One region of the Streptomyces sp. NPDC087440 genome, then DNA from elsewhere that is predicted to be linked to it. Evidence: riboswitches for the same ligand, from Rfam matches in the RefSeq annotation. Region 1 holds a riboswitch; the other holds the start of a gene.
The links. Region 1 has a riboswitch for cyclic di-AMP ahead of ACIO3O_RS23515 (transglycosylase family protein). Riboswitches for the same ligand answer to the same signal wherever they lie in the genome.

Region 2: linked by a shared signal. The riboswitch ahead of ACIO3O_RS05500 (NlpC/P60 family protein) and the one ahead of ACIO3O_RS23515 (transglycosylase family protein) in region 1 are both predicted to bind cyclic di-AMP.

Annotation. Positions count from the first base shown of each region.
Region 1 is NZ_JBIUXN010000012.1:107,619-115,000, reverse strand. It holds gene ACIO3O_RS23525 (cytochrome P450) at 1-1,052, shown strand, start outside; gene ACIO3O_RS23520 (transglycosylase family protein) at 1,168-2,289, shown strand; cyclic di-AMP (ydaO/yuaA leader) riboswitch at 2,594-2,758, shown strand; gene ACIO3O_RS23515 (transglycosylase family protein) at 2,762-3,448, shown strand; gene eno (phosphopyruvate hydratase) at 3,958-5,244, shown strand; gene ACIO3O_RS23505 (septum formation initiator family protein) at 5,337-5,822, shown strand; gene ACIO3O_RS23500 (DUF501 domain-containing protein) at 5,868-6,404, shown strand; gene ACIO3O_RS23495 (exopolyphosphatase) at 6,401-7,321, shown strand.
Region 2 is NZ_JBIUXN010000002.1:171,180-178,561, reverse strand. It holds gene pcrA (DNA helicase PcrA) at 1-1,845, opposite strand, end outside; cyclic di-AMP (ydaO/yuaA leader) riboswitch at 2,067-2,240, shown strand; gene ACIO3O_RS05500 (NlpC/P60 family protein) at 2,239-3,468, shown strand; gene ACIO3O_RS05495 (hypothetical protein) at 3,482-3,835, opposite strand; gene ACIO3O_RS05490 (NlpC/P60 family protein) at 4,089-5,156, shown strand; gene ACIO3O_RS05485 (hypothetical protein) at 5,299-5,472, shown strand; gene ACIO3O_RS05480 (alpha/beta hydrolase) at 5,491-6,609, opposite strand; gene ACIO3O_RS05475 (LuxR C-terminal-related transcriptional regulator) at 6,776-7,382, opposite strand, start outside.

The sequences.
Region 1 (7,382 bases):
AGGGCAAGACGGGCATCCCCGGCGAGCGGAGTGCGGATCTGATGACGCACCTGCTCAACATCGACCCCCCGGACCACACCCGGCTGCGCCGCCTGGTGTCCAAGGCGTTCACCCCGCGCACGGTCGCCGAGTTCGCGCCCCGCGTACAGGAGTTGACCGACCGGCTCATCGACAACTTCGCGGGCGAGGGGTCCGCCGACCTCATCCACGAGTTCGCCTTCCCGCTCCCCATCTACGCGATCTGCGACCTGCTGGGCGTGCCCCGCGAGGACCAGGACGACTTCCGGGACTGGGCCGGGATGATGATCCGGCACGGCGGCGGCCCGCGCGGGGGCGTGGCGCGCTCGGTCAAGAAGATGCGCAACTACCTCGCCGAGCTGATCCACCGCAAGCGCGAAGACCTCGGCGACGACCTCATCTCGAACCTCATCCGCGCCAGCGACCACGGCGAGCACCTCACCGAGAACGAGGCTGCCGCGATGGCGTTCATCCTCCTCTTCGCGGGCTTCGAGACGACGGTCAATTTGATTGGAAACGGGGTGTATGCCCTGCTTCGGAACCCCGAGCAACGGGAGAGGCTCCAAGCGGCCCTCGCTGCCGGCGACACCGGCCTCCTCGCCACCGGCGTCGAGGAACTGCTCCGCTACGACGGCCCCGTCGAGCTGGCCACCTGGCGGTACGCCACCGAGGCGCTCACCCTCGGCGGGCAGGAGATCGGGGAGGGGGACCCCGTACTCGTCGTGCTGGCGGCCGCCGACCGCGACCCCGAGCGGTTCCAGCATCCGGACACCCTCGATCTCAGCCGTCGGGACAACCAGCATCTCGGTTACGGGCACGGCATCCACTACTGCCTCGGTGCCCCCCTCGCGCGGCTCGAAGCGCAGACCGCACTCGCGACCCTGCTGACCCGTCTCCCTGACCTGCGACTCGCGGCGGAACCTGCCGATTTGCGCTGGCGCGGCGGCCTCATCATGCGGGGTCTGCGCACGCTTCCGGTGGAGTTCGGAAGTGGTGCGCAGGGCAAGGAAAGTGATGGGGCATCAGAGATGTGACCTTTGCGTGATCTCCGCTGCATCGACTTGTGACGGGTGTTCGACTGCGGCTACGTTCACGGGCGACCCGGCTGCCCAGCCAGAAGCCGAGTCACCGTCAGCGAAAGGCAACCGCATGCGTTCCGGGAACGGTAAACACCGCCGCCCGCGTCAGGCCCCCGCAATCGTCGTCGCGGCCGGGGTCACCGGCTCCGCGCTCGCGATTCCGCTCCTCGGCGCCACCAGCGCCGGTGCGGTCGAGGCAGGCACCTGGGACCGCGTCGCCGAGTGCGAGAGCGGTGGTGCGTGGAGCGCCGACCTGGGCAACGGGTATTACGGCGGGCTCCAGTTCTCCCAGGAGAAGTGGAACCAGTACGGCGGCGGTTCCTACGCCCCGCGCGCCGACCTCGCCAGCCGCTCGCAGCAGATCGAGGTCGCCGAGAAGGTGTTCAAGGCCGAGGGTCCGCAGGCCTGGCCGAGCTGCGCCGTCATATCCGGGCTGGCACCCGGCGGCGGCGGTCACTCCGGTTCCGGTTCGGGCCAGGGAGGGGTGGACGCCGCCGATCCCGGCGTGGACGCGGGCATCGATTCCCGTACGCCCCCCACGCCCCCGGCGGACGCCGCCGAGCCCGACGCGAAGAAGGACACGAAGCGCGACGCCTCGGACGGCACCGAGCCCGCCCAGGGGACCCCGGGCGCCACCCCGGACCCGGGCGCGACCCCCGACGCCGGTACGCCCGCCACCGGCGCCACCGCCTCGGCCGACCCCACCGAGTCCACCCCCGGCTCCAGCGTCTCGCCCAGCACCGGCCCCGACGCCTCCACGAGCCCCACCGCCCCCGACGCCACCGGCACCCCGGACCCGGGCCTCCCCGGCTCCGGCAAGCACCGGGGCGAGCCCGCGCCGGAGAACTCCCTCCCCGTACCGGACAATTCCCCCGATAGGGATGCGATCGAGCGGGACGGCGGGCGGCACGCCTCGCGGGACGGCAGCGCGAAGACGGAGGGCGACGCCCCCGAGCCCGGCACGTACACCGTGCGGCCCGGCGACAACCTCTGGCACATCGCCGACGAGGCGAAGGTCCCCGGCGGCTGGAGCGCCCTCTACGAGGCCAACAAGAAGTCCCTCGGCGCCGACCCGGACCTCATCAAGCCCGGCCAGCACCTGGATCTGAGCGAAGGTCAGGAAGCCGGGCAGAAGCAGCAGGAGAAGCAGGGGAAGGACCCGTCGGAGGGGTCGGAGGACGGCGAAAAGTAGGGGCGGTTGAGGGGCTTGTGTCCGCTTTTGCGCAAGTGAGACATGAGTCTCTTCGCCCCAACTGGCGTGTCCCTCCGGGTGACTCCCGGTAGGCCCCCTCTGACCTGCGTAAACGCAAGTGAGCAGGGGGCAAGTAGGGGGTGGATGTCCCGGATGTGCCTCTTTGAACATCCGGGGCACCTGTGATTACGGTCGTCCTCGCTCGCCACCGGTGAGCACCGGAGCCCGCACGCCGAATCCTGCCGGCGGGCCACCGGAAGCAGTCGTCGCGAAAGCGCCGTAGGCAGGAGCGGGGGACCCAAGGTAAGTGCCGGGCCCGGACGTTGAGAGACGTCGTGGGAACGGCTTGGGGTGAAGCCGCCGAAACGGAAAGCCGCAGCAAGCGTCACGCGGGAATCCGGACCGGAGGCCGGGCGAACTCACAGCCCGAACCCGACAGCTCACCTCGAAGGCGTCGGTGAGGGGTATATCCATGTCGCTTTTCAGCAGCAAGGGCAAGCACCGCCGTCCGTCCAAGGCCACGCGTGCCGCCGCGATCGCGGGCGTCACGGGTGTCGCGGTCGCCGCCCCGCTGATGGGGGCCTCCTCGGCCTCCGCCGCCTCCGTCGACACCTGGGACGCCGTCGCCCAGTGCGAGTCCGGCGGCAACTGGTCCATCAACACGGGCAACGGCTACTACGGCGGCCTGCAGTTCACGAACTCCTCGTGGGCCGCCGCCGGTGGCACCCAGTACGCCTCGCGTGCCGACCTGGCCACCAAGGGCCAGCAGATAGCCACCGCCGAGAAGCTGCTCAAGATCCAGGGCCCCGGCGCCTGGGCCTGCGCGGGCGCCGGCAACCTGAGCAACGACGGTGTCGACCCGGGCGTCAGCACCGGCTCCTCCGCGAAGAAGTCCGCCCCGAAGGCGGAGAAGAAGCGCGAAGAGGCCCCGGCCGCCTCCCGCAGCGAGACCCGCTCGGTGCCGAAGGTAGAGTCGAAGGCCGGTGGCCCGATCAAGAAGGGTGACGGCGAGTACAAGGTGCAGGCGGGCGACACCCTGTCGAAGATCGCCGAGCGCGAGCACGTCAAGGGCGGCTGGCAGCACATCGCAGACCTCAATGAGGACGTCGTCTCCGACGCCGACCTCATTTTCCCGGGTCAGCAGCTCCACCTGAGCTGATCCAGCGGGGACCGACGGCCCACCCCCGTCCGTCCCCGCCCCGCGGGAACCCCGGCGCCCCACCCGCGCCCGGTTCCCGCACCGCGGACTCCCGGCGGCCCACCCCCGCCCGAGTCCGCACCGCGGAGGGGGCGGCTCACCCCCGCCCCCTCCGCACCCCCGACCCCGGCCGGGCGCGACTTCCCCCCGAACGCGTCCCGCCGGGGTCGACCCCTATCCGCAGGCCCCACCCGCAGGCCCTGTGCACAAGGGCTCACCCGTGCGCGTACGCACTCAGGCGTGCATACGGGCCGTACTCGTCGGTGAACAGATCCGTAACGCACGGTGACGTCACCAGGGTCCTTCGTCCTGTATTACAGGCATTCGGGCATCTTTTCGTCCCAGCGTGCGGTCGATCGGCTGGCCGATGCCCCGGAGCCGGTTAGGCTCTTGTCGCAAGGCCGAAAGCGACCCTGCGCCGTGTGCCCCTTCACGGGGCCCGCCACCTTCGCGTCACATCCCATAAGGAGATGCTCGTGCCGTCCATCGACGTCGTCGTAGCCCGGGAAATCCTGGACTCCCGAGGCAACCCCACGGTCGAGGTCGAGGTCGGCCTCGACGACGGCAGCACGGGTCGTGCTGCTGTTCCGTCCGGCGCCTCCACCGGTGCCTTCGAAGCCATCGAGCTTCGCGACGGTGACCCGAACCGCTACCTCGGCAAGGGTGTCGAGAAGGCCGTCCTCGCCGTCATCGAGCAGATCGGCCCGGAGCTCGTCGGCTACGACGCCACCGAGCAGCGCCTGATCGACCAGGCGATGTTCGACCTCGACGCCACCGAGAACAAGGGCTCGCTGGGCGCCAACGCCATCCTGGGTGTCTCCCTGGCCGTCGCGCACGCCGCCTCCGAGGCCTCGGACCTGCCGCTGTTCCGCTACCTCGGTGGCCCGAACGCGCACCTGCTGCCCGTCCCGATGATGAACATCCTCAACGGTGGGTCGCACGCCGACTCCAACGTCGACATCCAGGAGTTCATGATCGCGCCGATCGGCGCCGAGTCCTTCTCCGAGGCCCTGCGCTGGGGCGCCGAGGTCTACCACACCCTCAAGAAGGTGCTGAAGACCAAGGGCCTGTCCACCGGTCTCGGCGACGAGGGCGGCTTCGCCCCGAACCTGGAGTCCAACCGCGCCGCGCTCGACCTCATCGTCGAGGCCATCAAGCAGGCCGGTTACATCCCCGGCGAGCAGATCGCGCTCGCGCTCGACGTCGCCGCCTCCGAGTTCTACAAGGACGGCGTCTACGAGTTCGAGGGCAAGTCCCGCTCGGCCGCCGAGATGACCGAGTACTACGAGGAGCTCGTCTCCGCGTACCCGATGGTCTCCATCGAGGACCCGCTGTACGAGGACGACTGGGCGGGCTGGAAGGTCCTCACCGACAAGCTGGGCTCCAAGGTCCAGATCGTCGGCGACGACCTCTTCGTCACCAACCCGGAGCGCCTGGCCCGCGGCATCGACGAGGGCTCGGCCAACGCCCTGCTCGTCAAGGTCAACCAGATCGGCTCGCTCACCGAGACGCTGGACGCCGTCGAGCTCGCGCAGCGCAACGGCTTCAAGTGCATGATGAGCCACCGCTCCGGCGAGACCGAGGACGTCACCATCGCCGACCTCGCCGTCGCCGTGAACTGCGGCCAGATCAAGACCGGCGCCCCGGCCCGCTCGGACCGCGTCGCCAAGTACAACCAGCTGCTGCGCATCGAGGAGATCCTCGACGACGCCGCGGTGTACGCGGGCCGCTCCGCGTTCCCCCGCTTCAAGGGCTGAGACCCTCCTGAGGGTTTAAGCCTCCGTACGTCCCCGTACCCGGTCCCGTACCGTGTGCGGGGACGTCGGCGCGTAACGGGGAGGACTCAGGGATGGCCGCACGGAACAAGGGCGACCGGTTCTCCACCACGACCCGGCTGCGCCTGCTCGGCGAGCAGACCGCCGCCCGCGTCTACCGTTCCCAGACCCGCCGCCAGGCCCGCCGCTCCCGGCTCACGGGACGGGCGGCGCTGCTGGTGCTCGTGGTGTGCACGCTGGTGGTGGCCCTCGCGTACCCGATACGGAGCTACTTCTCGCAGGCGACCGAGATCGCCGACCAGGAACAGGCCAGGAACGAGGCCGAGCGGCGTGTGGAGCAGCTCCGCGACGCCAAGGCCCGCCTCCAGGACGACGCGTACATCGTCCGCCTCTCCCGCGAGCACCTGCACTATGTGTTGCCCGGCGAGACCGGTCTCACGATGTACGACCCGAAGGCGCCCGGCACCGCGCAGCGCCCCGAAGGGGACGAGGCCACCGGCAGCCCCTGGTACTCCAACGTCTGGGGCGGCGTCGACGCGGCCGACCGCAGCGAACCGTAGACCCCACCGAAGATCGTCACCAGAACAGACCGACAGAAGGCACGCATGGACACCCCGCCCCCGACCACGCCGCGCACCGAGCCCACCGAGAGGGACATCGAGGCGTTCAAGCTCCAGCTGGGCCGCCCGCCGCGCGGGCTGCGCGCGATCGCGCACCACTGCCCCTGCGGCAATCCGGACGTGGTCGAGACGGCCCCGCGCCTGGAGGACGGCACGCCGTTCCCCACGCTCTACTACATGACCTGCCCCCGGGCCACGGGCGCCATCGGCACCCTTGAGGGCTCCGGCCTCATGAAGGAGATGCAGGCGCGGCTGAGCACCGACCCGGAGCTGGCCGACCAGTACCGGGCCGCCCACGAGGACTACCTCGAGCGGCGCGACGCGATCGAGGAGCTGGTGGGCTTCCCCAGCGCCGGCGGGATGCCCGACCGGGTGAAGTGCCTGCACGTGCTGGTCGGCCACTCGCTGGTCGCGGGCCCCGGTGTGAACCCCTTCGGCGACGAGGCGCTGGCCCTGCTGCCCGAGTGGTGGGCCAAGGGCCCCTGCGTCACTCCGTGCGCCGACACGGAGGCCGCGAAGTGACCCGGGTCGCCGCCGTCGACTGCGGTACGAACTCCATCCGCCTGCTGGTCGCCGACGCGAACCCGGAGACCGGCGAGCTGGTCGACCTGGACCGCCGGATGACGATCGTCCGCCTCGGCCAGGGCGTGGACCGCACCGGCCGCCTCGCCCCCGAGGCGCTGGAGCGCACCTTCGCGGCCTGCCGCGAGTACGCGGAGGTCATCAAGGCGCACGGCGCGGAGAAGGTCCGCTTCGTGGCCACCTCCGCCTCCCGCGACGCCGAGAACCGGGACGATTTCGTCTCCGGGGTCCTGGAGATCCTGGGCGTCGAGCCCAAGGTGATCTCCGGGGACCAGGAGGCCGCGTTCTCCTTCACCGGCGCCACCAAGGAGCTCACCGGCTCCGGCGAGGACTACCTCGTGGTGGACATCGGCGGCGGCTCCACGGAGCTCGTGGTGGGCCGCGAGAGCGTGGCGGCGGCCCGCTCCGTCGACATCGGCTGCGTACGCCTGACCGAGCGCCACCAGCCGTCCGCCCCGGCCACCCCCGAGCAGGTCGCCGCGATCCGCGCGGACATCGCCGCCGCCCTCGACCTGGCCGCCGAGACCGTCCCGCTCACGGACCGGCCCCGCACGCTGGTCGGCCTCGCGGGCTCGGTGACGACGATCGCCGCGATCGCGCTGGGGCTGGCGGAGTACGACTGGCAGGCCATCCACCACGCCCGCATCCCGTACGAGAAGGTCCGGGAGATCACCGCGTCGCTGGTCGGTGCGACCCACGACGAGAAGGCCGCGATCCCCGCGATGCACCCCGGCCGGGTCGACGTCATCGTCTCCGGGGCGCTGATCCTGCTGGCCCTCATGGAGCGCGTCGGGGCCTCGGAAGTGGTCGTCTCGGAGCACGACATTTTGGACGGGATCGGCTGGTCGATCGCCTGATCCGTTCGTCCGGACGGGGTGGCACGACGCACCGCGAGACGAACTTCGTGAAGTTCTTCAC
Region 2 (7,382 bases), on a different contig from region 1:
GACCAGGGCGACCTTCTCCAGGAAGTCGGAGAGGGTGCCCGGGGTGTCCTCGTCGCCGTTCTCCTGCTCGAACTCCAGGGCGACGGCGGCGAGTTCCTGGAGGTTCTCGATGCGGGTCTCGTCCTGCGGGTCGGTGGACGCCTGGAGCTCGGCGAGGTAGCCCGTGCGCTCCATGACCGCTTCGAGGACGACGGCCGGTCCGGCTCCCGATTCCACGATCGTACGGAGCTCCTCCATCAGCGTGTTGAACCGCTTGACGGCGTTGGACGAGCGGGCGGCCATGCCGTACGCCTCGTCGACGCGGCGCAGGGCCTGCGGGAAGCTGATCCGCTCGCGCAGGGAGAGCGCGTCGATCATGGCCTCGGCACGCTCGCCGATGCCGCGCTTGGGCACGTTGAGGATGCGGCGCAGCGGGACGGTGTCCTCGGGGTTGGACAGGACGCGCAGGTAGGCCAGGATGTCCCGGACCTCCTTGCGCTCGTAGAAGCGGACGCCGCCGACGACCTTGTAGGGCAGGCCGACCCGGATGAAGATCTCTTCGAAGACGCGGGACTGGGCGTTGGTGCGGTAGAAGACGGCGACGTCTCCGGCCTTGGCGTCGCCCGCGTCGGTGAGGCGGTCGATCTCCTCGGCGATGAACTGGGCCTCGTCGTGCTCGGTGTCCGCGACGTATCCGGTGATGAGCGAGCCCGCGCCGGCGTCGGTCCAGAGGTTCTTCGCGCGGCGGTTCTCGTTGCGCTCGATGACCGCGTTGGCGGCGGTGAGGATCGTCTGAGTGGAGCGGTAGTTCTGCTCCAGCAGGATCGTCGTGGCGTCCGGGTAGTCCTCCTCGAACTGGAGGATGTTGCGGATCGTCGCGCCGCGGAAGGCGTAGATCGACTGGTCGGCGTCACCGACGACGCACAGCTCGCCGGGTGCGAGGCCGGGGCCCGAGGGGCCGACCAGCTCGCGGACCAGGGTGTACTGGGCGTGGTTGGTGTCCTGGTACTCGTCGACCATGACGTGGCGGAAACGCATCCGGTAGTGCTCGGCGACGTCCGGGAACGCCTGGAGCAGGTGCACCGTCGTCATGATGATGTCGTCGAAGTCCAGCGCGTTCGCCTCGCGCAGGCGGGACTGGTACATCGCGTACGCCTGGGCGAGGGTCTTCTCGAAGCCGTCGGCGGCCTGGCCCGCGAAGGTCTCTTCGTCTATCAGCTCGTTCTTGAGATTGGAGACCTTGGCGCTGAAGGACTTCGGCGGGAACTTCTTCGGGTCGAGGTCCAGGTCGCGGCAGACCAGGGCCATCAGGCGCTTGGAGTCGGCGGCGTCGTAGATCGAGAAGGAGCTGGTGAAGCCCAGTTTCTTGGACTCGCGGCGCAGGATGCGCACGCACGCGCTGTGGAACGTGGACACCCACATGGCGCCCGCGCGCGGGCCGACCAGGGCCTCCACGCGCTCCTTCATCTCGGCGGCGGCCTTGTTGGTGAAGGTGATCGCGAGGATCTGGCCGGGGTGCACACCGCGCGCGGAGAGCAGGTGCGCGATGCGGTGGGTGAGCACCCGGGTCTTGCCGGAACCGGCTCCGGCCACGATGAGCAGCGGCGACCCGGCGTGCACGACGGCGGCGCGCTGGTTGTCGTTCAGCCCGTCGAGGAGGGCCGCCGGGTCCAGGACCGGGCGGGGGGCGCCGTCCCGGTAGTAGGCGTCCCGGGGCGGCGGCGGGCCGTCGAACTTCCCCTCGAACAGGTCGTGCGGAACCTCCTCCGGAGGGGGACCTTCGTCGGTGTCCTCCGGGGGCGGCGGGGCCGAGTCGTCCTTGTTCTGGAGGTCGGCCAGGAAGCTGTCGTCAAAGAGGCTGCTCATCGCCTACCGAGTCTAGGCGGCCCCACTGACAGCCCGGTCCGGATTCCGCCAGAACCCTCCGCGACCACCATCCGTGGCCTTCCGCTCACACCCTCACGAAGGCCACGAAGGTCACGAAAATGTATCGGGCATATCGAACATCAGGCTTCCCACCCGTCACAGCCATTCGTTACGGTGCTGCGCGAGCGGCCCGTACCCCCCTCGGCGAACCGCGCCGGAACGGTCGTCGCACGCCGAATCCGGCCCGCCCGCACGGCGGTTCGGAACCGGGGACCCACACACACCACCGGGGTGAATCGGCCCGTACCCCCACACCCGAGGGCCGTAGGGCACGCCTTCCTTTCCGTGAGCCCGAACCCGACAGCTAACCCGGTAGGCGGTCCACGGAAGGAATTGCCCGCTGTGTCCTCGCACCGCAAGCCTGCGCCCACGCACCGCAAACCACGGCCCGGTATCGCCGCGTCGATGCGTTCCTCGGCGCCCGGCGTCGGCGTCACCACCGCCGCCTTGGTGACCGTCGGCATCGTCGCCCAGCCCGCGCAGGCCTCCCCGGCCGCGCCGAAGCCCTCCGTCGAGGAGGTGCAGCAGAAGGTGGAGGCCCTGTACCGGCAGGCCGGGGCGGCGACCCAGGAGTACAACGCGGCCAAGGAGGCCACCCGCAAGCAGAAGCAGCGGCTCGACGGGGTGCTGGACGACGTCGCCCGGCGCACCGACCGGCTGAACCAGGCCCGGCGCACGCTCGGCTCGCTCGCCGCGTCCCAGTACCGGAGCGGGTCGGTGGGCTCGGCCTCCGCGCTGTTCCTCTCGGACGACCCCGCGTCGTACTTCGCGTCCCGGCGGGTGATGGCCCGGGCCAACGAGCGGCAGCAGAAGCTGGTCGACGACTACAGCACCCAGCAGGAGGCCGCCGCGAGGAAGCGGGGCGAGGCGACCCGCGGCCTGGAACGGCTGACCACGGCGCAGGCGGCGCTGCGGCAGTCCAAGGAGGACGTGCAGGACAAGCTGGGCCAGGCGCGCGGGCTGCTGTCGCGGCTGAGCACGCAGGAGAAGGCGCGGCTGGAGCAGCTGGAGCGCGAGCGGAAGGCGGAGGCCCGGCGCAGGGCGGACGAGCTGGCGCGGCGGCAGGCGGCGGAGGCGGCCAAGGAGCGGGAGCGGCAGAAGGAGCAGCCGCAGCCCGCCGAAGGCTCCGGACAGGGCTCGGGTGCCGACAGTGGCTCGGGCTCGGGTTCCGACAGTGGCTCGGGCTCCGGCTCCGGCTCCGGGAGCTCGTACTCCACGAAGGCCGGGAAGGTGCTGGCCTTCGCGCGGGCCCAGCTCGGCAAGCCGTACGTCTGGGGCGCGACCGGCCCCTCCTCGTACGACTGCTCGGGGCTCACCCAGGCCGCCTGGAAGGCCGCCGGGGTGGACCTGCCGCGTACCACCTGGGACCAGGTGAAGGTCGGCGAGCGGGTCGCGACGAAGGACCTCAAGCCGGGTGACCTGGTGTTCTTCTACGACGACATCAGCCACGTCGGCATCTACAAGGGCGACGGGATGATGATCCACGCGCCGAAGCCGAACGCGCAGGTGCGCGAGGAGTCGATCTTCTACATGCCGATCCACGGGAGCGTGCGGCCCGTCTGAGTGCCCGGCGGCGTCAGTTCCACAGGACGGCGATGAAGATGTTGACGACCGTCAGCCCGCCGACCGCGCCGAACAGTGCCTTCTCCACCTTCTCCTCGTCGCGCTTGACGTAGACGAGGCCCAGGATCACCACGAGGATCGCCAGCTTGATGCCGATCTTGAGGTTGTTGACGTTGTGGTCCTGGGCCTGGTGGATGCCGACCAGGGCGACCCCGGTGATCAGCATCGTCAGCGCGCCGTGCAGCATCGCGGGGCTGAAGCGGGCGGTGCCCGCGCCCATCGCCTTCATCTGGGTCAGGAACCCGCCGAGGAGGGAGGCGATGCCGATGATGTGCAGGCCGACGAAGATGTTGAGGAGTACGTCCATGGCCGGAGCCTAGCCAGCCGTTAGCACGCCTCATGCGGCAGGGCGGGCCACTGTGCCCCATCGGTCACAGAGGGAACGGAAGCAGTGGTTCCGCCTCGTTCGCCGTGATCGATCTCGACCAATGTCTGAGCACTTGCGGGCATTAGCGGTCGTTCGAAGGCTGCCCCGTGACGGGCAGGTTTAGCGTCCCTCCCCAGATGGCCGACTCCCCCACCCCCACCGGCCGTACCCGTGGAAGGACGTGAACGCCCTCGTGGCAGCGCACCGGAAGCCCAAGCAGCGCTCACTCGGCGGCAGTACCGCCCGCACCACCGCGGTCACCCTCGCACTGGCGGGAGCCGCGGGCAGCACCGCCCTGGAGGGCACCGCGCACGCGGAGCCGACGCTCACCCCGGCCCAGATCAAGTCGAAGGTCGACAAGCTCTACCACGACGCCGAGACCGCCACCGAGACGTACAACGGCGTGAAGGAGAAGTCCGTACGGACCAAGAGGTCCCTGGACCAGCTCCGCGACGAGGCGGCCCGCCGCACCGAGCAGCTCAACGTCGAGCGCAGGTCGCTCGGCTCGATGGCCGCGGCCCAGTACCGCTCCGGCGGCATCGAGCCCGCCCTGCAGGTCGCCCTCACCTCGGACCCCGACCAGTACCTGGAGCGGGCCGCCGTCGCCGGGCGGGCCGGGGAGCTCCAGGCCGCCAAGGTCCGGGGCGCGCAGCGGCAGCTCGCGCAGATCGCCCGGCTGCGGGGCGCCGCCGGGCAGCGCTTCGGCCAGCTCGCCCAGGAGGAGGCCGAGCTGAAGAAGCAGAAGGAGAAGATCCAGGGGAACATCTCCGAGGCCGAGGAGCTGCTCTCCCGGCTGACCGGCGAGGACCGGGCCCGGTACGCCGCCCAGGACGGGCACGGGGGCGAAGGCGAACGCGCCGACCGGGCCTCGGCGGGCCGGGAGCTGCCGCGCGGCTCGGTCGGCGCACCCAACGCCCGGGCCGCGCAGGCCGTGTCCTTCGCCTACTCCGCGCTCGGCAAGCCCTACGTCTGGGGCGCCACGGGCCCCTCCTCCTTCGACTGCTCGGGACTGACCCAGGCTGCCTGGCGCTCGGCCGGGGTGTCGCTGCCCCGGACCACGTACACCCAGATCAACGCGGGGCAGCGGGTCTCGCGTTCCCAACTCGCGCCGGGGGACCTGCTGTTCTTCTACTCGGGGATCTCGCACGTCGGGCTGTACATCGGCGACGGCAAGATGATCCACGCCCCGCGCCCCGGCGCCCCCGTGCGGATCGCGCCGATCGACCAGATGCCGATGGTGGGGGCGACACGGCCGGTGTGAGGGGCCCGCGGCGAGGCGGGTGGTGCGGAGGAGGCCGGGTCCTGGCGGGTGGCGTGATCCCGCCGCATCAGCGGGTCGGGCAGGGGTACACGCCGTGCAGGGCCGTGACCTCCACGGCGCAGTGGACGACCGGAGGAACCCCATGCCCGGCATCATCAGCAAGCTCAAGAGCTACGCCCGCAGCCCGCAGGGCCGCCGCACCATCGCCCGCGGCCGCCGCGAGGCCGCCAATCCGCGCAGGCGCGCACAGGCCAGGTCGCTGCTCGGCCGACTGCGCGGCGGCGGCCGGGGGCACGGCACCGCGGGCCGCTACTGACCCCGGGCCCTCCCGCGGCTACTTCCCGACCTGCTCCGACAGCCACCGGAAGACCTCCGGCACCTGCTGCTTCCACACGCTGGTGCCGTGCGGTCCCACGGTCTTCACCACCCGTACCGTCGTCGGCTTCTTCGCCTCGCCCTTGAGCGCGTTCGCCGCCTCGTAGCCGTCGCCCGCCGCGCCCGACACGAACAGCGCGGTGTGCGGCGGCTTCCCGGCCTTGTTGGCCTGCTTCAGCATGAGGTACGGGTTGTTGGCGCGCCGGAGTTGGGGGGTGGCGGCGGTGAGGGCGGCCGGTTCGCCGTTCGGGTCGTTGAAGCCGGAGAGGCTGACGCCCGCGCGGTACCGGTCGGGGTGGGCGATCGCCAGCCTGGTGGCGCAGTGCGCGCCCGCCGAGTACCCGCCGACCGCCCAGTCCGCGGCCTTGCCGGAGGCCCGGAAGGTGTCGGTGACCATCTTGCGGACATCGACGCTCAGCCAGGTGTCCGCGTTGACCTTGCCCGGGGTGTTCGCGCAGCCGGTGTCGGTCTGGTCGCCCAGCAGGGTGGTGCGCGGCGACACCAGGATGAAGGGTTTCACCTTGCCCTGCTGCATCAGCGGCTTCAGCTGCTTGTTCACCTGGAGCGCCCCGAACCAGGCCTTCGCCGATCCCGGGTAGCCGGGCAGCAGCTGCACCACGGGGAACTTCTTGTCCTTGTACGCCGGGTCGTCGTACTGCGGCGGCAGCCACACGTAGACCTCGCCCTCGGCGCCCGAGAAGCGGCCCTTGAGGTCGGTGACCTGGACGCCCTCGCCCATCCTGGCGTCGTCCACGGGCCGGAAGGCCGCGACCTGCCGGGGCTGCTCGGAGAGCTTCTGGCCGCCGGTGCCGTCGGGGCCGAGGTCGGCGGCCGTGCCCGCGTGGTCGGACGCCCCCAGCAGGTCCTCCCAGGTGTCGTACAGCCCATTGGCGTTGTTGACCGCGACGAACACCACCGTGATGGCGGTGACCTGCGCGAACACCAGCATCAGCAGGCGTACGGCGGCGCGTACCGCGGCGGGTCCCCGCACCCGGCTCCACAGCGCCAGCGGCAGGACGACGGCGACCACGAGCAGGCATATCGCGGTCACGAAGAAGGGGGTCCCGGTCAGACTCATCACATGAGGAGGAGAGGGGTCTTCCCGAACGGAGGTTCCCGACCTCACCCCCCTGTCGTGCGCCTCACACCGGCACCGGTGCCAGGGCGGCTCCCTCGCACCAGGGCCGGTGCCAGGACGTGCCCTCGCACCAGCGCCGGTGCCGGCCCCCGCACCAGCGCCGGTGTCACACCAGGCGTCGCGCCGTCGCCCACCGGGTCAGCTCGTGCCGGTTGGAGAGCTGGAGCTTGCGCAGCACCGCCGAGACGTGCGACTCGACCGTCTTCACCGAGATGAACAGCTGCTTGGCGATCTCCTTGTACGCGTAGCCGCGCGCGATCAGCCGCAGCACCTCGCGCTCGCGCTGGGTGAGCCGGTCCATGTCCTCGTCGACCGGCGGCGCGTCCGTGGAGGCGAACGCGTCGAGCACGAACCCGGCCAGGCGCGGCGAGAACACCGCGTCGCCGTCCTGCACCCGGAACACCGAGTTGATCAGGTCGGCGCCGGTGATGGTCTTGGTGACGTAGCCGCGCGCCCCGCCCCGGATCACCCCGATGACGTCCTCGGCCGCGTCCGACACCGACAGCGCCAGGAACCGTACGGGCCGCTCCGCGTCCGCCATCAGTGGGGCGCAGCGGCGCAGCACCTCCACTCCGCCGCCGCCCGGCAGGTGCACGTCCAGCAGGACGACCTCGGGGCGGGTGGCGGTGATGACGGTGACGGCCTGGTCGACGTCGGCGGCCTCGCCGACGACCTCCACGCCCGTCGTCGCGGTCTGGCCGATCTCGGCCTGC